Regions from separate parts of the Streptomyces sp. SYP-A7185 genome, predicted to be linked through region 1. Evidence: riboswitches for the same ligand, from Rfam matches in the RefSeq annotation. Region 1 holds a riboswitch; each other region holds the start of a gene.
The links. Region 1 has a riboswitch for cobalamin ahead of QBL25_RS13800 (ABC transporter substrate-binding protein). Riboswitches for the same ligand answer to the same signal wherever they lie in the genome.
Positions count from the first base shown of each region.

Region 1 (5,008 bases):
CCGTGGCGTCTGCGCCAACGCCCGCGCTATCTGCACCCGTTGGCGCTCACCGCCCGAGAGCGTGTGCCAGGACTGGGCCGCCCGGTCCGCGAGGCCCGTACGGAGGAGGGCTTCCCGTACCGCTTCCTCGTCCTCGGGGGTGGGGAGCGTCCACGCCCTGCGGTGCGGGATGCGGCCCAGGCGTACGACCTCCTCCACCGAAAGCTCCACCTGCGTGGTGGCGTCCTGGTCCACCACCGCCACCCTGCGGGCCACCGTGCGGCGGCCGATCTCCCGCAGCGGGTCGCCGTCCAGCGTGACCACGCCCGACGTCGGGGCGAGGACGCCCGCGAGGAGGCGCAGCAGGGTGGACTTGCCCGAGCCGTTCGGGCCGAGCAGGCCGACCGTGGCTCCGGGCGGCGGCGACAGGCTCACCCCGTCCACGAGGAGGTGGCCCGCCGCCGCCCTGGTCACCCGATCGGCCCGCAGCCCGCACCCGGCGGCATGCGGCCGGCCGGTCATGTCGTCCGCCGCGTGCGGTACAGGACCAGGACGAACGCCGGGACACCGATCAGCGACGTCACCACCCCCACGGGGACCTCCTGGGGGTCGAGGACCGTACGGGCCAGGGTGTCCACCCACACCAGGAACACCGCGCCCGCGAGCGCCGTGACCGGGAGCAGGCGTGCGTGCCCGGAGCCGACCAGCGCCCGGGCCGCGTGCGGCAGGACCAAGCCCACGAAGCCGATGGCCCCCGCGCTGCTGACCAACGCCCCCGTCAGGAGCGCCGTGACGGAGAGCAGCAGGAGGCGGGTGCGGGCCACGTGGACGCCGAGCGTGGCCGCCGCGTCCTGGCCGAACGCGAACGCGTCCAGGGTGCGCGCCTGCGTCAGGCAGACCGCGAGCGCCGCGAAGAGCACCGCCCCGCACAGCCAGACGTCGATCCAGCCCACCCCGCTCAACGAGCCGAGCAGCCAGAACAGGACGCTGCGTGTCGTCTCCGCGTCACCGGACGTCAGGATCACGAAGGAGGTGAGGGCGGAGAAAAGCTGCATCGCCGCCACACCGGACAGCACCACCCGGTCCGCGCTGCCGCCCAGGGTGTGGCTCAGGAACAGGACCAGCGCGAAGGAGCACACCGCCCCGGCGAAGGCGCCCGCCGAGACCGACACCGCTCCCCCGCCGATGCCCAGGACGACGATCGCGACCGCGCCCGTGGACGCCCCCGACGAGACGCCGAGCACGAAGGGGTCGGCGAGGGGGTTGCGCAGGAGGGACTGGAGGACCGTCCCGCAGACCGCGAGGCCCGCCCCGCAGACCGCCGCGAGGAGCGTGCGCGGCATGCGCAGGTTCCAGACGATGCCGTCCCGGATGGGCGTGAGCCGCGCCTCTCCCCCGCCGAGGTGGGCCGCGACCGCCGACCACACGTCCGGTACGGAGATGTCCGCGGGCCCGATGGTGACGGCCACCGCGACGGAGAGGGCGAGGGCGGCGAGGCCCGCCGCCCAGAGGAGCACGTGCCGCACACCGCCCGGCCCTCCGACCCCGGCCCGGACCCGGACCCGGGCCCCGACGCGGGCACGCACACCACCCCCGACACCCGCATCAGCACCGACACCTCCACCAGCACCGGCCCCGGATCCCCCGCCGGCACCAGCACCCCCACCGGCATCAGCTCCGACACCGGTGTCGGCATCAGCTCCGGCACCCCCACCGGCACCAGCACCAGCACCAGCACCAGCACCCACACCTCCCCTCACTTCGCGAGCCCGAACTCGCGCAACGCCGCGGCGACTTGCTCCACGCCGTCCACCGTGCGGATCGTCGGGTTCATGGCCTGGCCGCTCAGCAGCACGTACCGCTTCTTCTTCACGGCGGTGAGGTTCTTGGTGACCGGGTCGGACTCCAGGAACGCGATCTTCTTCTTCGCGCTCTCGGCCGTCTGCGACTTGCGGGTGAGGTCGCCGATGACCAGGACGTCCGGGTCGCGGTCGGCGACCGTCTCCCAGTTGATCTGGGGCCACTCCTCGCGGGTGTCGTCGAAGACGTTCTTCGCGCCCAGCTCGCGCGTGATGATGCCCGGGGCCCCGCAGCATCCCGCGATGTACGGGGCGTCGGAGTTGGCGAACCAGTAGAGGAGCGTGGCGTCGGAGGCGTCGATGTCCTCGGTGGCCTTCGCCACGCGCCCCTTGAGTTCGCCGATCAGGCGCTCGCCGCGCTTCTCGACGCCGAAGGCCCTGGCCAGGTCGCGTACTTCGCCGTAGACGGTGTCCATGGTGAGCGTCTTGACGCGGCGGCCGTCGCCGTCGCCGCTGTTGTCCTTGCCCGCGCAGTCGGAGGGCGAGACATAGGCGGGCACGCCCAGCTCGGCGAACTTGGCGCGGTCGGCGACGCCTCCCTTGCTGACCGTGGCAAGGAAGGAGGCCGTGACGAAGTCCGGCTCCTTGGACAGGACCTTCTCGAAGGAGGGGTAGCTGTCGGCGAGGCGGTCGACCCCGGCGTTCTCCTTCTCCAGGCCCTTGAGCACCGGGTCCGTCCAGGTGCCGGTGCCGGCCATGCGGTCCGCGAGGCCGAGGGAGAGCAGGATCTCGGTGGAGCCCTGGTCGAGGGAGACGGCCCGCCGCGGCGGCGCCTTGATCTCCGCCTTCTTGCCGCAGGAGGTCAGGGTCAGCGGATACCCGGCCGCCTCGCGGTCCGTGCCGGACGCGGTGGAGGGCGAGCCGCCGCAGGAGGTCAGCGTGACGGCCAGGGCCGTGCCGAGGAGGACGGAGACAGGGCCACGTATACGACGGCGACCACGGCTGCGACGGCCAGGAACGTGCACGCGTGCACGACGGGCTATGAAGGACACGGGGATCCCTTGAGTCTCACGGCTCATACGCGGAGCCTGGCCTGCTTCGTCACCTCCGCCGCCCGGTGTGCGGACGGAGGTGCCAGCAGGTCTTCGGACTCGGGGATCGGCCGGACGGGGCGCCTTCCCAGGCGTCCGTGGACGCCCAGTGGCCGTGGCCCCGCCCGTTCCCCCTCACCGCTGCGCGTCAGTTCCGGATTCGCACCGGATTCCCTGGCCCTGGTGTGGGTTGACTGGCGTGCGCAAGCTATCACGCGAGGTCAGGAAGGCTGCCGTCAAGCCGGGTCAAGCAGGGTCAGGACGCGGGGCCGGGTGAGAACGCCGGTCCGGGTCAGGCCGCGGGGCCGGGCCTCGGTGCCCCGCGGTAGGTGCCGAAGGACCATTTGTTGCCCTCGGGGTCGGCGATCGCGAACTCCCGGCTGCCGTACGGCTTGTCCTCGATCTCGCGGATGATGTCGGCCCCCGCGGCCGTGAGCCGCCGGTAGAGGTCGTCCACGTGGTCAGTGACGATGTACGCCCCGGAGGTGCCCGGCTTCAGGCACCAGTCACCGGCCCCTTCGTCGTACGAACCGAGCATGATCGCGCCGCCCTCGGGCCAGTCGAGCTCGGCGTGGGCCACGCTGTCGCCGTCCTGGTAGACGGCCGTGCGCAGGAAGCCGACCGTGCCGACCAGGAAGTCGATCAGGGCGGGGGCGTCGTGCGCCTGGAGCGTCGGCCAGACGTCGGGGGCGCGGCCGGCGCCGGACGCGGACCGGTCCTGCTGCTTCTCGGTGGTGTCCACCGCTTCGTTGGTGTTCATGGCTCCTACTCTTCGCCCCCGCCATGGCTCCCGGCTTGGATATTCCGGCACTCTTCGGCCAGCCAGCCGCTGGGGCTCACGCCCGCGTACTCCCGGAAGTCCCGCACCAGGTGCGAGTGGTCGTAGTAGCCGCAGTCGGCGGCGACGCGGGCCAGGTCGGGGGCCGCGCCCGCCGCGACCGGGCGGACCACGGCGTTCCGTGCGCGCTGGAAGCGCATCAGGCGGCCGGCCTGCTTGGGGCTCAGGCCCGTCTCGGCGCGGAAGAGCGTGGTGAGGCGGCGTTCGCTGAGCGCGACGTGCCGGGAGAGCCCGCGCAAGGTGCCCGTGCCCCGGTGCCGGGCCAGCCAGGCCCAGGCCTCGGCGACCTCGGGGCGTACGGACCCGGCGGCGTCCGCGTCGGCGGCGCACCGGCGCAGGTAGCCGGACAGGGAGGCGAACCGCTCCTGCCAGGTGCCCTGCTCGCACAGCAGCTCCCGTACGTCGGCGGCGCGGTGCCCCAGGACGTCCGCGCCGGGCGTCACGAGCTCACCGGCCAGCGCTCCGGCCGGTACGCCGAAGAGGGCGCGGGCGGCGAGCGGGTGGACGGCGAGCTGGATGCCGGCCTCGTACTCGGGCCGCAGGACGTAGGCCGGGGACCGGTGCAGGCCGCCGAGGACGATGTCCGTGCGGACGGCGTCCCGGCCGCCCGCCTGCTCGGGGCTCTCGCCGGTGACGACGGGTCCGTCCAGCGAGAAGATCAGCGTCAGATACGGGGAGGGCAGGCCGCGGTGCAGCCCGGGCTGCTCGCCGCGCGTGCGGTAGCCGACGGCGGACACCACCATGCCGTCGAGCCGCGGGGCGGCCCGCACGAACTCCCGGGAGACGGTCTCCATGCCTTCCAGTATGCGAGGGACGGCGCCGCGAAGCAGGGTCGAAAGGCATTCCGCCCGTCTGACGCCGCTACCCGCCCCCGCCCGTCCCATGCCGGTTCCGGCCGGTGATGTCGATCATGGGAATCCGCCGCCCCGGCCCATACGATGACCCGCCGCTCCGGACGGGGCGCAGACCGCTCTCAGGGGGCACACGACCATGGCAGTAAAGGCAAAGGGCAAGGGCAAGCTGGCCGTCATCGGCACGGCGGGCGCGCTCACCGCGGCCGTTCTCGCGGGGACGGCGCTGTGGCCGGGCACGGACGCGACGGCCGCGGACAGCTCCACCACGGCGGCGCGGACCGCGCGGGCGGCGGCCGAGCTGAAGCACTGGCCCGAGCCGGTCGCGAAGCAGCTGGGCAAGGTCATCGCCCGGCACGAGCGCAGGGGCGCGTACGCCGTATTCGACGCGGACAACACCACGTACCGCAACGACCTGGAGGAGTCCCTCCTGCCCTTCCTGGAGATGAA
Region 1 covers NZ_CP122310.1:3,132,281-3,137,288, forward strand. Annotated here, with positions in the region: gene QBL25_RS13790 (ABC transporter ATP-binding protein) at 1-501, opposite strand, end outside; gene QBL25_RS13795 (FecCD family ABC transporter permease) at 498-1,565, opposite strand; gene QBL25_RS13800 (ABC transporter substrate-binding protein) at 1,736-2,857, opposite strand; cobalamin riboswitch at 2,897-3,083, opposite strand; gene QBL25_RS13805 (VOC family protein) at 3,162-3,629, opposite strand; gene QBL25_RS13810 (helix-turn-helix domain-containing protein) at 3,635-4,501, opposite strand; gene QBL25_RS13815 (haloacid dehalogenase-like hydrolase) at 4,698-5,008, shown strand, end outside.

Region 2 (5,008 bases), 480 kb from region 1:
CTCGCGCCCGACGCGTGCGTGCCGCCCGCCGCCAGGACGGTGGCCACCAGGGCGTCCGCGCGGCCCAGGAGCTCGTACAGGCCCGCGTCCGCCCCGCGCAGCGAACCGCAGTACACGGCCAGGGCGTTGGCGCCCCGCGCCTCGATCGCGTCGCACAGCGTGTCGACGAAGCCGGTGTTCCCCGAGAGGTGGTGCGCCCGGTAGAAGAGCACGCCGACCGTCGGCCGCCCCTCGACGTACGCGCGCGTGCCGTGCACCCCGTACTCGGGCATCGTCCGCGGCTCGGCGCTCCGCCGCTCGTGCGCCTCGCCGGAGCGGGCGCGCCCCGCCGCGAGGACGTCCTCCTGGAGGAAGCGCACCAGCTCCCGCAGGTTCTCCGCGCCGCCCTCGACGAGATACCGCAGGGCTTCCGCCACCGACCCCGCGTGCACGGTCGACTCGGCCATCAGCTCGGCGTCCGGCACGGCCTCGCCGCCCAGCAGCACCGTCGGGATCCCGGCGGCCTTCAGCGCCGCGAGCCCGTCCTCCCACGCCCGCTTGCCGCCGAGCAGGCGTACGACGGCGACGTCCGCGCCCTCGATCAGCGCGGGCAGCTCGGCCTGGACGTCGACCCGGGTCGGGTTGCCGATGCGGTAGGGGGCGCCGGAGGCACGGGCGGCAAGGAGGTCCGTGTCGGCGGTGGACAGAAGCAGGACGGTCATGAGGGTGCCCCCGGTGCGATGAAGGGGAGGCCGGCGGGTGCGCCGGTCTCGATCAGGCCGAGCAGCGCGTCCGTGTCCGCGTGCTCTTCGATCAGGTCGCCGAGCAGGTCGAGCTGCTCCTCGCGCAGTGCGCCGAAGCTGGTGTCGGGCGCGGGCACGAAGCGGCGCCCGGCGGCGCGGGCCACCTCGGTGAGGAAGCGCCGCCGGAACGCGTCGGACTCCAGCGCGCCGTGCCAGTGCGTGCCCCACACCTCGCCCACGCGGCAGCCGTCCAGGCTGTATCCCTTGTCATCGGAGATGAACGCCTCCCCGCCCAGGACTTCGGCGACGCCGTGGTGGATCTCGTACCCCTCGACGGGTGCGCCGAGGGCCTCGCCGACCGGTCGGGCGAGGGTCTTCTCCCGTTCGAACCGCACGCGCACGGGCAGCAGCCCGAGCCCGTCCACGGCCCCCGCCCGCGACTCGACGTCGTCCTCGATGTGCTCGCCGAGCAGCTGGAACCCGCCGCAGATCCCGAGGACGGGACGCCCCTCGGCGGCGCGTCGCGCGATCGCGTCCGCCAGGCCGCGCTCGCGCAGCCACTCCAGGGCGCGGACCGTGCCGCGCGTCCCCGGCACGATCACGAGATCGGCGTCGACGAGTTCCTCGGCCCGGTCCATGAACCGCACGACGACACCGGGTTCGGCGGCCAGGGCGTCCACGTCGGTGAAGTTCGACATCAGCGGTACGGCGCAGACGGCGACCCGCAGCACGTCGGCGCCGACCGGGGGAGCGACGACGGACTCCCGCACGGCGCCCCGCAGGGAGACGCGCAGGCCGTCCTCCTCGTCGATGCCGAGGCCGTGCCGGAACGGCAGCACGCCGAACGTGCGCCGCCCGGTGAGCTCGTGGAGCATGTCGAGCCCCGGTTCGAGCAGCGAGACGTCGCCCCGGAACTTGTTGACGAGGTACCCGGCGACCAGGCCCTGGTCCTCGGCGCTCAGCAGGGCGGTGGTCCCGAAGAAGGAGGCGAAGACGCCTCCGCGGTCGATGTCTCCCACCACGACCACGGGGAAGCGGGCGGCCCGCGCGATCCCCATGTTCACGATGTCGGTGCGGCGCAGGTTGATCTCGGCGGGGCTGCCCGCGCCTTCGCAGATCACGGCGTCATAGCTGCCCCGAAGTTCCTCCAGGCATCCCACGACGGTGGACAGCAGCGCTTCCTGCCGCCCGCCGTGGTAGCCGCGGGCGCTCATCTCTCCCACGGGCTTGCCCATGAGGACGACCTGGCTGCTGCGGTCGCTGCCCGGCTTGAGCAGCACGGGGTTCATCAGCGCGCTCGGCTCGACCCGGGCGGCCTGCGCCTGCATGGCCTGGGCCCGCCCGATCTCGGCGCCCTCGCGCGTGACGAAGGAGTTGAGGGACATGTTCTGTGCCTTGAAGGGCGCGACGGAGACCCCCTTGCGGGCCAGCCACCGGCAGATGCCGGCGGTGACGACGCTCTTCCCGGCGTCGGACGTCGTCCCGGCGACGAGCAGTCCACCGCTCATGAGGTCCTGCCTTTCCGTAGTGTGCTCACGGCCGCCGCGACGCCGAGGGCCAGCAGCCCCACCCGCCGCGACAGCTTCACGGCCCGCTCGATGTCGGCGACCTCGACGCCCCGGCCTTCCCCGTTCAGGACGGGCCGGTGCTCGACGCGCCCCGCGTACGAGAGCGTCCCCCCGAGCCGTACGCCCAACGCCCCCGCGAAGGCGGCCTCGACGGGCCCGGCGTTGGGGCTCGGATGCCGGTCGGCGTCGTCCCGCCAGGCGCGGACGGCATCCCGCGGGCGGTCCCCGGCGGCGACCGCGAGGACGGCGGTGAGTCGCGCTCCGGGCCAGCCCATGACGTCGTCGAGCCGCGCGGAAGCCCAGCCGTAGCGGCGGTACTTCACGGACTTGTGCCCGACCATGGCGTCGAGCGTGTTCACGGCCCGGAAGGCGACGAGCCCGGGCACACCGCCCAGGGCGCCCCACACCAGCGCGCCGACCACGGCGTCGGAGGTGTTCTCGGCGACGGACTCGACCACGGCCCGCGCGATGCCGTCGCGGTCCAGCGCCTGCGGGTCGCGCCCGCACAGATGCGGCAGCCGCTCGCGGGCCACCTCGATGTCCCCGGCGGCGAGCGCACCGCCGACGGCCCGCGCCTCCCGCCCCAGGGAGGTCCCGCCGACCACGGCCCAGGTGGTGGCGGCGGTCAGCGCGAGGGAGGCGGCACGTGAGTCACGTACGAGAGAGGAGACGGCGGCCGCGGCGGCGGCCGCGCCCCCGGCGCACACCACGGCGTGCAGGGCGCCCCACCCGCGGTGGTCGCGCCACAGCACACGCTCGACGGCAGCGGCGGCCCGCCCGAACGTGGCGACCGGATGCCCGCGGCGAGGGTCGCCGAGGAACAGATCACCGAGGAGGCCGGCGGCGGCGCCGTACGCGAAGTCGCGATCGGCACGCATGGCTTCAGCCGGTCGCTGTGCCGCGACGTGAGCTGACGCTCGGGAACGGGTCCGGCAACGGGCGGCCGCGCATGGCGATATGTCCTCACTCAGGGTGTCCGCGCCCTGGTTCGACGTGATCGGCGGCGAGAGTTCCTGGCTCCCGAGGAGTCAGCTCCTCGATGACAGTGGCGGGACCGCGCCGGATTCACACCGGCTTCCTCTCCTGCTGCCGTAATGGCTCCGGCAGTCCACCACGCCCACGAACGCCCGTCAACTTGCCGTTGACCTGGGACGGGAGAGTGTGCGGAGGCCCACAGAGAAAGGTGGGGTGCGGGCCGCCGAAGCGTCCCGCACCCCACCCGAAGTTCCGGTCGTCAGGCGACGATCAGGTAGATCCCGTAGGCAACGGCTGCCGCGCACAGGGCGAAGCAGGCGTACGCGCCGGTGCGTGCCGCCGCCGCGGAGCCGCCCCCGGAGGTGGTGGCGCCGGACGTGGCCGCCTCGTGCTTGGAGAGGCCGATGATGCCGAGGGTGAAGAGGCCCACCAGGGCCACCGTCACCGCGAGGCTGACTCCGAAGACGGAGCCGAGGGCTGCCCAGTCGATGTCCATGCTGACTTTTCCTTACACCGTCGCGGGCCGGGCGGGGTCCGCCACGGTGCTGTTCGGGGCCGGGATGGTGGCCTTGACGAGGTTGACGTCCATGTTCGTCACGGCCGAACCGGTGGGCGGCGGTGTGACGGCGGCGATCGCGGTGGTCACGACACCGGCGGGCTCGGCGTCGGGGCCGTTCTCGTCGTGCGTGACGTTCGTGTGGTCGACGGCGTTGCGCCGGGAGAGGACCCAGATCACGGCCGAGCCGGTCACCAGGAGCGCGGCGGTCGCCGCGACGCCCCAGGGGCCCTGCTTGGTGAGGAACTCCGCGCCCGCGCCGACCAGACCGGCGGCCGGGAGGGTGAGGCCCCAGGCGACGAACATGCGGGTCGCCGTGGACCAGCGGACCACGCCGCCCTTGCGGCCGAGGCCCGCGCCCATCACGGCGCCCGAGCAGACCTGGGTGGTGGAGAGCGAGAAGCCGATGTGCGAGGAGGCGAGGATCGCGGTCGCGGCGCTGGTCTGGGCGGCGAAGCCCTGCTGCGGCGCGAGGTCCGTCAGGCCCTTGCCCATCGTGCGGATGATGCGCCAGCCACCGAGGTACGTGCCGAGCGCGATGGCGACACCGGCCGAGACGATGACCCACATCGGGGGGTTGGCACCCGGGTTGAGGACGCCGCCGGTGATCAGGGCGAGCGTGATGATGCCCATCGTCTTCTGCGCGTCGTTCGTGCCGTGCGCCAGCGAGACGAGGCCCGCGGAGGCGATCTGACCGGTGCGGTAGCCCTTGGCGGTCGCCTTGGTGTCGGTGTTGCGCCCGATGCGGTACGTCAGGCGCGTGGCCAGCGTCGCGGCGATGCCGGCGACGAGGGGCGCGGCGATCGCGGGGATCAGGATCTTGGTGACGACGGTGCCGCCGTCGATCGACGACCAGCCCATCGACATGACCGCGGCACCGATGAGGCCGCCGAACAGCGCGTGGGAGGAACTGGAGGGCAGGCCCACCAGCCAGGTCAGCAGGTTCCAGAGGATCGCGCCGACCAGGGCGGCGAAGATCACCTCTGTCTTCAGACCGTCCTCGTTGACGATGCCGCCGGAGATCGTCTTGGCGACTTCGACGGAGAGGAAGGCTCCGACGAGGTTGAGCACGGCGGACATGGCCACCGCCGTCTTGGGCTTGAGAGCGCCGGTCGAGATGGTGGTCGCCATCGCGTTGGCCGTGTCGTGGAAACCGTTCGTGAAATCGAACACGAGAGCGGTAACGA
Region 2 covers NZ_CP122310.1:2,654,512-2,659,519, reverse strand. Annotated here, with positions in the region: gene cobN (cobaltochelatase subunit CobN) at 1-701, opposite strand, end outside; gene QBL25_RS11680 (cobyric acid synthase) at 698-2,230, opposite strand; gene QBL25_RS11675 (cobalamin biosynthesis protein) at 2,227-3,168, opposite strand; cobalamin riboswitch at 3,275-3,418, opposite strand; gene QBL25_RS11670 (hypothetical protein) at 3,525-3,761, opposite strand; gene QBL25_RS11665 (anion permease) at 3,774-5,008, opposite strand, start outside.
Region 2: another riboswitch for cobalamin. It lies ahead of QBL25_RS11675 (cobalamin biosynthesis protein); the one in region 1 lies ahead of QBL25_RS13800 (ABC transporter substrate-binding protein).

Region 3 (5,008 bases), 810 kb from region 1:
AAGCGCGACGACGCCCTGGTCGTGATCCGCTCCCTCGACGCCCTGACGTCCATGGGTGAGGGCGGCGCCGTCCTGAAGCTGTCCCCCGACGAGTCGCGGCACTGGCTCGGCGCGCTCAACGACCTCCGGCTCGCGATCGGCGCCCGCCTGGAGGTGACCGACGAGGACGACACCGACGTGCTCTACCGGCTGCCGGACTCCGATCCGCGCAAGCCGATGGTGATGGCCTACCTCTGGCTCGGCGGTCTCCAGGAGACGCTGGTCGCCACCCTCATCGGTTAGAAGTCACACGGCTGCGGCCCGTACGGGCCGCAAAGTCGTTGCATGGGGCACCGGTTACCCTCCGTTCGCTCATCGGACGCTCAAATCCGGATAACGATCGTGTCACTTCAATGCCCGCCTTTGGCGTGGCAGGGGAATTTTGTCCGGTTCTTCTCGTGGTGTGGGCCACACGGGCCCCCTTCGATCACTGTTGCGACCGTGATAAATCTTCACGACCACTCGGTGACGCCACCCATGTCACCGGTGGCGCTCGGGCCGGCAGACCGCCGGTAGCACTCCATCCATATCCGGGGGGATCAGGACCTGATCCGTGGCCATCCGCAGCACGCGGGCACGGATCAGCGTGGAGAAAGGCGTCACCATGACCTCAGTGCAGGTCGAAGAGCATCACGACGGCAATGAGGCCGACGGAGCGGGCGGTTCGTCCGGTGCGTCAGGCGAGGGTTATCAGCGCGGGCTCGGTGCCCGGCAGATCCAGATGATCGCGATCGGCGGTGCCATCGGCACCGGCCTGTTCCTCGGCGCGGGCAAGGCCATTCACAAGGCCGGTCCGAGCCTCATCCTGGCGTACGCCATCGCCGGCCTCGTCATCTTCTTCATCATGCGCGCCCTGGGCGAGCTGCTCATGTACCGCGCCGTGTCGGGCTCCTTCTCGGAGTACGCACGTGAATTCATCGGCCCGTTCTTCGGGTACGTGACCGGCTGGACGTACTGGCTCTTCTGGGTCGTCACCGGCATCACGGAAGTCACGGCCGCGGCCCAGTACATGCAGTACTGGACCCATGACTCCATCCCTCAATGGGCCTACGCGCTGATCTTCACGGTCATCCTCTACGGCGCCAACCTGATCTCGGTGAAGCTCTTCGGCGAGCTCGAGTTCTGGTTCTCGATGGTCAAGGTCACCGCGATCATCGGCATGATCCTCATCTGCGCCGGCATCCTCACCATCGGCTTCTCCGACGCCGGTGACACCGCGTCCGTGAGCCACCTGTGGGACCAGGGCGGGTTCTTCCCCAACGGCATCGGCTCCACGCTGATGACGCTTCAGATCGTGATGTTCGCCTTCCTCGCCGTCGAGCTCGTCGGCGTCACCGCGGGCGAGTCCAAGGACCCCAAGACCGTCCTGCCCAAGGCCATCAACACCGTGCCGTGGCGCATCGCCGTCTTCTACGTCGGCGCGCTCATCATGATCCTCTCGGTCGTGCCGTGGACGGAGTTCGTGCCGGGCGTCTCGCCGTTCGTCGCCGCCTTCGACAAGATGGGCCTCGGCGTCGGCGCCGCGATCGTCAACTTCGTCGTCCTGACGGCCGCGCTCTCCTCCTGCAACTCCGGCATGTACTCCACCGGCCGCATGCTGCGCGACCTGGCGCTCAACGGCCAGGGCCCGAAGTTCTTCACCAAGCTCACGAAGAACGGCCTGCCGCTGGTCGGCACGACCTTCTCGGCCGCGCTGATGCTGGTCGGCGTCTGGATCAACTACCAGTGGCCGGGCGAGGCGTTCAACTACGTCGTCTCCTTCGCGACCATCTCCGGCATGTGGGCCTGGATCATGATCCTGGTCTGCCAGATCAAGTACCGCCGCAAGGCCGACCGCGGCGAGCTGCCGCAGTCCACCTTCCGGGCGCCGGGCGCCCCGTACACGAGCTGGTTCGCGCTCGCCTTCATCGCGATGGTCATCGTGATGATGGGCATCGACAAGGACGCGCGGATCTCGCTCTACGCGGCTCCGGTGTGGGCCCTGATCCTGGGCGTCGGCTACCTGGTCATGCAGAAGCGCGACACGGGGGCGACGGACGGCGGCCAGGCCGGTCCGAAGGACTCCGTGAAGTCCTGATCACCGCCTGATCCCAGAATGTGGGCCGGTCCGTACCACTCTTCGGTACGGACCGGCCCTTCTGCTTATCCTGGCTGCCATGCTGACCCTGACCCAGGCCCTCCACGACCAGATCGTCGCGCACGCGCGCCAGGACCACCCCGACGAGGCCTGCGGCGTGGTCGCGGGCCCCGAGGGCACGGGCCGCCCCGAGCGCTTCATCCCGATGCTGAACGCGGCCCGCTCGCCCACGTTCTACGAGTTCGACTCGGGTGACCTGCTCAAGCTCTACCGCGAGATGGACGACCGCGACGAGGAGCCGGTGATCGTCTACCACTCGCACACGGCGACCGAGGCCTACCCCTCGCGCACGGACATCACGTACGCCAACGAGCCGGGCGCCCACTACGTCCTGGTCTCCACGGCCGACACCGACGGCGCGGGCGAGTTCCAGTTCCGCTCCTTCCGGATCGTGGACGGCGAGGTCACCGAAGAAGAGGTGAAGGTCGTCCAGGCATACTGAGCTTCACCTTTGAGGCGGCAGGACCCAGGAAGCCGGTGCGAATCCGGCACGGTCCCGCCACTGTGACCCCACCCCTCGCGGGCGGGGCAGTCAGGAACTGACCTGCCGCCTTCTCTCCCACGACGCAGGGGACGCGGAAATCCCCTGGAGGAGGCAGCTCAGCCATGTCCCGCCCTCTGCGCGCGCACCTGCGCGTCCTCGCGGCCGCCGCCCTGCTGGCCCCGCTCGCCGCCTGCTCGTCCGCCGGGGACCCGGCCGCGGACAAGCCCGCGGCGAAGGCCCCCGGATTCCCGTACACCGTCAAGAACTGCGGCGTGCGGACGACGTACGAAGCACCCCCGAAGCGCGCCGTGACGATGAACCAGCACGCGACGGAGGTGCTGCTGGAGCTGGGCCTGAAGGACCGCATCGCGGGCACGGCCTACCTGGACGACAAGGTCCTGCCGAAGTACGCGAAGGCGTACGCCGACACCCCCGTCCTCGCCAAGGAGTACCCCTCGTACGAGAAGCTCCTGGCCGCGAACCCCGACTTCGTCTACGGCGGCTACGCCAGCGCCTTCCTCGCGGGCGAGGGCCGCAGCCGCGGCGCCCTGGCCAAGTCCGGCGTCGAGAGCCGCCTGAACGTCGAGGGCTGCGCGAAGAAGCCCGTGTCGATGGACGACGTCTACCGCGAGGTCCGCGAGGTCGGAGCCACGTTCGGGGTCCGGGCGCGGGCGGACGCGTGGGTGGCCGCGGCGCGGCGCGAGCTGGCGGACACCGCGCAGAAGGCCGGGAAGAAGGGCGGCGAGCCCGTCCCCGTCTTCGTCTACGACAGCGGCGACAAGACCGCGTTCACGGCCGGCGGCCGGGGCATCGGCAACGACATCGTCGAGCGGGCGGGCGGCCGCAACGTCTTCGCCGACCTGGACAAGTCCTTCGGCGACGCGTCCTGGGAGGCGGTCGTCGACCGCAAGCCCGAGGTCATCGTGATCCTCGACTACGGCGGCACGACGGTCGCCCAGAAGAAGAAGCGCCTCCTGGAGGACCCGGTCCTCGCGGACGTCCCCGCCGTCAAGAACGAGCGCTTCGCGGTCCTGCCGCTGTCGGACGCGGTCGTGGGGGTGAGGGCACCGGGCGCGGTGGGGAAGCTGGCGGAGCAGCTGTGAAGGGGCTTCTCCTCCCGGGCAGCGGGCGGCCCCGGCCTTCCCGGTGGTCGCGGGATCCTCGGCGGTCGCGGCCTCCCAGGTGGTCGCGGGATCCCGCCGGGGCCGCACCGGCCCGCGGGCGACGACTCGCCTACGCGACGGTCGTCACGGCACTCTGCGCCGCGCTCGCGGCAGCGGTCGTCGCGGGCCTCGCGCTCGGCTCCGTCCGCATCCCCGCCGCCGACGTCCTGGAGATCCTGTCGGGCAGGGCGCAGCCCTCCCCGTTCCGCACCATCGTGCTGGACGTCCGCCTGCCCAGGGTCCTGCTCGGCGCGGCCGTGGGCGCCGGGCTCGCGGTCATCGGCACGGTCCTCCAGGCCCTGGTCAGAAACCCCCTGGCCGACCCCTTCCTGCTCGGGGTCTCCTCCGGGGCCTCGGCCGGAGCCGTCGCCGTCATCGTGCTCGGCAGCGTCTTCGGCCTGGGCGCGGGGCTCGCCACCACCGTCACCCTCCCGGCCGCGGCCTTCGCGGGCGCCCTGCTCTCCCTGCTCGCCGTCTACACCCTGGCGAGGTCCGGTGGCGGGGGCTTCGCCACCGGCCGCCTGATCCTGGCCGGGGTGGCCGTCTCGTACATCCTCTCCGCCCTGACCAGCCTCATCCTGATCACGGCCGACAGCGCCGACCACCTGAAGGAGGTCCTGTACTGGACCCTCGGCGGCCTGGGCAGCGCCCGCTGGGACATGCTCGCCCTGCCCGGCGCCGCCCTGCTCGCCGGCACGGCCCTGCTCCTCGCCCTGGCCCGCCCTCTGGACCTGCTCCTGATGGGCGAGGAGGGCGCCACCGTCCTCGGCCTGGACACGGCCCGCTTTCGCGCCGCCGTCTTCGTCCTCGCCTCGCTCCTGACCGGCGTACTCGTCGCGTACAGCGGGGCCATCGGCTTCGTGGGCCTGATGGTGCCGCACGCGGCCCGGATGCTGGTCGGCGCCGCACACCGGGCGCTCCTGCCCGTGGTGGCGCTGCTGGGCGCGGTGTTCCTGGTGGCCGCCGACCTCGCCGCACGCACGGTCGCGGCCCCGCAGGACATCCCGGTCGGCGTCCTGACGGCGCTGACCGGCGGCCCGTTCTTCCTCTGGATGCTGCGCAGGAACCGTACGGAGGCCACCGCATGAGCGACCCGGCAGCGACCGACCAGGCGGCGACCGACCCGGCAGCGACCGGCCAGGCGGCGACTGACCCGGCGGCGACCGGCCAGGCAGCGTCCGGCCA
Region 3 covers NZ_CP122310.1:3,941,626-3,946,633, reverse strand. Annotated here, with positions in the region: gene QBL25_RS17290 (DUF2017 domain-containing protein) at 1-282, shown strand, start outside; gene QBL25_RS17285 (amino acid permease) at 644-2,116, shown strand; gene QBL25_RS17280 (M67 family metallopeptidase) at 2,196-2,618, shown strand; cobalamin riboswitch at 2,582-2,739, shown strand; gene QBL25_RS17275 (ABC transporter substrate-binding protein) at 2,783-3,763, shown strand; gene QBL25_RS17270 (FecCD family ABC transporter permease) at 3,760-4,911, shown strand; gene QBL25_RS17265 (ABC transporter ATP-binding protein) at 4,908-5,008, shown strand, end outside.
Region 3: another riboswitch for cobalamin. It lies ahead of QBL25_RS17275 (ABC transporter substrate-binding protein); the one in region 1 lies ahead of QBL25_RS13800 (ABC transporter substrate-binding protein).

Region 4 (5,008 bases), 5.3 Mb from region 1:
GAGCCCGCGCGGGACGCCAGGTCGGCGCGGTTGGCGGAGAGTTCGGCCGCGACGGCGCCCGTGCCCTGGGACAGGCCGCGGGCCAGCGTGGCGATCTCGGCGGTCTTCTGCCGGGCGAAGGCAAGCCAGCGGCCGATCTGCGGGTCGATGTCCCGCTCGGCGGTGGAGTCCAGCGGGACGTGCAGCAGGGAGCAGGACGCCGAGACGTCGACGCGGTCGGCGAGACCCAGGAGCGTGCCCAGGGTGGCCAGGGACTTCTCCAGGTCGTTGATCCAGATGTTGCGGCCGTTGACGACGCCCGCGACCAGCCGCTTGCCGGGCAGCCCGCCGACGGCGGCGAGGTCCTGGAGCTGGCCGGCGGCGGACTCGGTGAAGTCCAGGGCCAGGCCCTCGACCGGCGCCTTGGCGAGGACGGGCAGCGCGTCGCCGAGCCGGCCGAAGTACGAGGCGACGAGGAGCCGCGGGCGGTCGGTGAGGGCGCCGAGATCGCGGTAGGCGCGGGCGGCGGCGTTGAGCTCCGCCGGGGTGCGGTCCTGGACCAGGGCGGGTTCGTCCAGCTGCGTCCACTCGGCGCCCGCGGCCCGCAGATCGGCGAGGACCTCGGCGTACACGGGCAGCAGCCGGTCGAGGAGCGTCAGCGGCTCGAAGTCGGCGGCCACGCCGGGCGCGGGCTTGGCGAGCAGCAGATAGGTCACCGGGCCGACGAGGACAGGCCGGGCCGCCAGGCCCAGGGCGAGGGCCTCCTTGAGCTCGGTGACCTGCTTGGCGGAGTCGGCGGTGAAGACGGTGTCGGGGCCCAGCTCCGGCACGAGGTAGTGGTAGTTGGTGTCGAACCACTTGGTCATCTCCAGCGGCGCCACGTCCTGGGTGCCGCGGGCCATCGCGAAGTACCCGTCGAGCGCGTCGGTGTCGACGGCCTCGCGGTGCCGCCGCGGGACGGCCCCGACCATGACGCCGGCGTCCAGGACGTGGTCGTAGTACGAGAAGTCGCCGGTCGGCACTTCGTGGATCCCGGCGTCGGCCAGCTGTCGCCAGGTGGAGCGGCGCAGGCGCGCCGCGGTCTCCCGGAGGGCGTCGGCGCTGACGCGGCCCTTCCAGTAGCCCTCGACGGCCTTCTTCAGTTCCCGGTCGGGGCCCTGGCGGGGGTAGCCGTACACGGTGGACCGTGCTGCCGCGGCTGCGGACTTCGCTGTCACGGAAATCTCCTTCGCGAGATGACTCCTGAGCATCCCGGGACGGGACACGGACGCGAAGGGATGACGGACCGGGCGGACGGACGCGCGCCTCCGGCGCGGTGCTCCACCTGATCTGTACGCCGACCCGCCCACGAGGTCACCGGGATGTCCGCACGTGAGGGATCACGTACGGGCAACGGGCAGGTCTTCGGACTCGCGGGCACATCTGCCGGGGCAGATCCCTACTGGCCGTCGCTTCCCGGGTCCCCGATGGACCCAGTGCGTATGACGGCGGTCGTTCCCACTCACCGCTGCGGGGCAGTCCCGGATTTCCACCGGGTTCCCTCTTACGACGCGTCTGCCTGGCGGGCAGGGCGAACCAGCTGCACCGATCAGGCTAGAGGGTGGTGGGCGTCTTGGGCAGTACTGATCACATTCCGGACCGTGAGGTGAGACACGCGGGCTCCGCCGGGGGCACGTGAGGGCACGTGAAGGGGCGCGGAACAGATCACCACTCTGTTCCGCGCCCCTTCCGCAGCAGCCACCGGGCCCCTCGGTCCGGCGGCGGACCCGGGCCCCTCAGCCCCGGTCGTACGTGTCGACCGCGATGGTCATCGCGGTCCCTCCGGCCGGCGCACGAGATGGCGGCCGTAGGCATCGGTGGTGAAGAACGCGGGCAACTCCCGTGAGAGCGCGGTCCGTTCGAAGAGCTCCCGGACGTCGTCGAGGGGCGCCCATGGATACTCGGCGCCCAGGGCGGCGAGCTCGTCCTCCATCAGGTCGAGCACGGTCAGACGGTCGACGGCCCGGTGGCGCAGCCACTGCCAGATCTGTGCACGGGCGATCTCGGCCGTGGCGCCGTCCTCCAACAGCCCGTCCAGGGCGACGGATCCCTGCCCGCGCAGCCAGGCGGCGAAGTGGCGCAGGGCGACCGCGGTGGCGAGGCGTACGCCTTCCGGGGTCGGCGGGGCGCTGACGCGGCGCGCGGACAGCAGCTGCGCCGCGGTCACCCCGACGTCCTCGCGCCCCCGGTCGATCTGGTGCGGGCGGCTTTCCAGCACCTCGTCGAACACCTCGCGGCAGACGGGGACCAGTGCGGGGTGGGCGACGCGGGAGCCGTCGAAGCCGTCCTCGGCCTCCCGTTCCTTGTCGAGGCGCACCGTGGCGACGGCCGCCCGGTGGGCGTCGGGGTCCTGGGCGCAGGGGTCCTGGGCGCCGGGGTCCTCGGCGGGAACGTGGGCCGCCACGCCGCCGATCGCGTGGGCACCCCGCTTGTGGCAGGTGCGGACGAGGAGTTCGGTGTACGCGCGCATGAAGGGGGCCGTCATGGTGACCTTCGCCCGGTCGGGCAGCAGGAAGTCGGTGCGGTGTCCGAAGGTCTTGATGAGGCTGAAGAGGTAGTTCCAGCGGCCCGCGCTGAGGCCCGAGCTGTGCTCGCGGAGCTCGTAGAGAATCTCCTCCATCTGGAAGGCCGCCGTGACGGTCTCGATCAGGACGGTGGCCCGGACCGTGCCGCGGGGGATGCCGAGGAGATCCTGGGCGAGGACGAACACGTCGTTCCACAGCCGTGCCTCGTCGCGGTTCTCCAGCTTGGGCAGAGAGAAGTACGGGCCGTGCCCGGCGTCGATCTGCCGCTGGGCGCAGTGGAAGAAATAGAGCCCGAAGTCCACGAGTGACGCGGGTGCGGGGCGGCCGTCGAACTCCAGGTGCGCTTCGGTGAGGTGCCAGCCGCGCGGGCGGACGACGATGGTCGCGAGCCGCTCGCCGAGGCGGTGGCGCTCGCCCTCCGGCGTGGTGAAGTCGATCCGGCGCTCGACGGCGTCGAGCAGGTTCAGCTGGCCGCCGATGATGTTGTCCCAGGTGGGGGAGGTGGCGTCCTCGAAGTCGGCCACCCACACCCGTGCACCGGAGTTGAGGGCGCTGACCGTCGCCGCGCGCTCGGGCGGCCCGGTGATCTCGACGCGGCGGTCGGTCAGCCCGGGGGCCGGAGGTGCGACCCGCCAGGAGTCGTCCGCCCGGACGCGGGAGGTGGCGACGGAGAAGTCGAGCGGGGAGCCGGAGACCAGCCGTGCGCCCACCCGGGTGCGCTCCTTGAGGATCTCCAGGCGGCGGCCGGCGAAGGCGTCGACGAGGCGGCCGAGGAACTCCAGGGCCTCCGGGGTGAGGATCTCGTCCTGCCGGTCGGCCGGAATGCCGAGGACCTGGGCGCGGCGGGTCGGAGCGGAGATGGACATACGGGTCTCCTCAGCGAGAGCGAGAGCGAGAGCGGGGGGGCGGGGATGCGGCAAGACAGGGCGGGGGCGCAGGAAGGAAAGGCAGACGGGGCGGCCTTGAGCCCTAAGCCCTAAGCTCCAAGCCCGGAGCCCCGCGACCGGCCGACCAACCGCCCGACCGCCCGATCTCCGCGCAGCGAACTAGTGGAACTGCTCTTCCTCCGTGGAACCGGACAGCGCCGTCGTGGAGGAGGCCGGGTTGACCGCGGTGGACACCTGGTCGAAGTAGCCGGTGCCGACCTCGCGCTGGTGCTTGACGGCGGTGAAGCCCTGGGCCTGCGCGGCGAACTCGCGTTCCTGGAGGTCGACATAGGCGGTCATGCCGTGCTCGGCGTAGCCGCGGGCCAGGTCGAACATGCCGTGGTTGAGCGAGTGGAATCCGGCCAGGGTGATGAACTGGAAGCGGTAGCCCATGGCGCCGAGCTCCCGCTGGAACTTGGCGATCTGGTCGTCGTCCAGGGCGGCACGCCAGTTGAACGACGGCGAGCAGTTGTAGGCGAGCATCTGGCCGGGGTGCTCGGCGTGGATCGCCTCGGCGAACTCGCGGGCCTGGGCGAGATCGGGGGTGCCGGTCTCGACCCAGATCAGGTCCGCGTACGGGGCGTAGGCGAGGCCGCGGGCGATGACGGGCGCCATGCCGTTGCGCACCCGGTAGAAGCCCTCGGCGGTGCGCTCGCCCGTCACGAACCGCGCGTCGCGCTCGTCGACGTCGCTGGTCAGCAGGTCGGCCGCGAGAGCGTCGGTGCGCGCCACGATCAGCGTGGGCACATCGGCGATGTCGGCGGCCAGCCGGGCCGCGTTGAGGGTACGGATGTGCTGGCCGGTCGGCACGAGCACCTTGCCGCCCAGGTGGCCGCACTTCTTCTCCGAGGCCAGCTGGTCCTCGTAGTGGATGCCGGCCGCGCCCGCGGCGATCATCGCCTTGGTCAGTTCGAAGGCGTTGAGCGGGCCGCCGAAGCCCGCCTCGGCGTCGGCGACGATCGGCGCGAGCCAGTCGGTGGTGTCCTCGCCGCCCTCGGCGGTGGCGATCTGGTCGGCGCGCAGCAGGGCGTTGTTGATCCGGCGGACCACCTGGGGCACGGAGTTGGCGGGGTAGAGCGACTGGTCGGGGTAGGTGTGCCCGGCCTGGTTGGCGTCGGCGGCCACCTGCCAGCCGGACAGGTAGATCGCCTGGAGGCCGGCCTTGACCTGCTGGACGGCCTGGCCGCCGGTCAGGGCGCCGAGCGCGTGGAGGTAGTCCTGCTCGTGCAGTTGGCGCCAGAGCCGTTCGGCGCCGCGCCGGGCCAGGGTGTGCTCCTCGCGGACGCTGCCGGAGAGCCTGACCACGTCCTTCGCGGAGTAGGTGCGCTCGATGCCCTGCCACCGGGTGTCGGTGGCCCATCGGCGCGCCAGCTCGTCGGCCGTCGTCTGCGTCGTCCCTGCCTGTGCCATGACGTCTCCCGGGGAATCGTGAACGGTGCGAAGGTCTGGCACCGAGTGCCGGACGGTGAAGAGAAGGTGCGGCCCGCCGGATCCGTGAGGCCATGCGAGCAATGCTGCCCAGCCGGGCGGAAGGGTCGG
Region 4 covers NZ_CP122310.1:8,398,745-8,403,752, forward strand. Annotated here, with positions in the region: gene metE (5-methyltetrahydropteroyltriglutamate--homocysteine S-methyltransferase) at 1-1,196, opposite strand, end outside; cobalamin riboswitch at 1,357-1,574, opposite strand; gene aceB (malate synthase A) at 1,787-3,409, opposite strand; gene aceA (isocitrate lyase) at 3,590-4,879, opposite strand.
Region 4: another riboswitch for cobalamin. It lies ahead of metE (5-methyltetrahydropteroyltriglutamate--homocysteine S-methyltransferase); the one in region 1 lies ahead of QBL25_RS13800 (ABC transporter substrate-binding protein).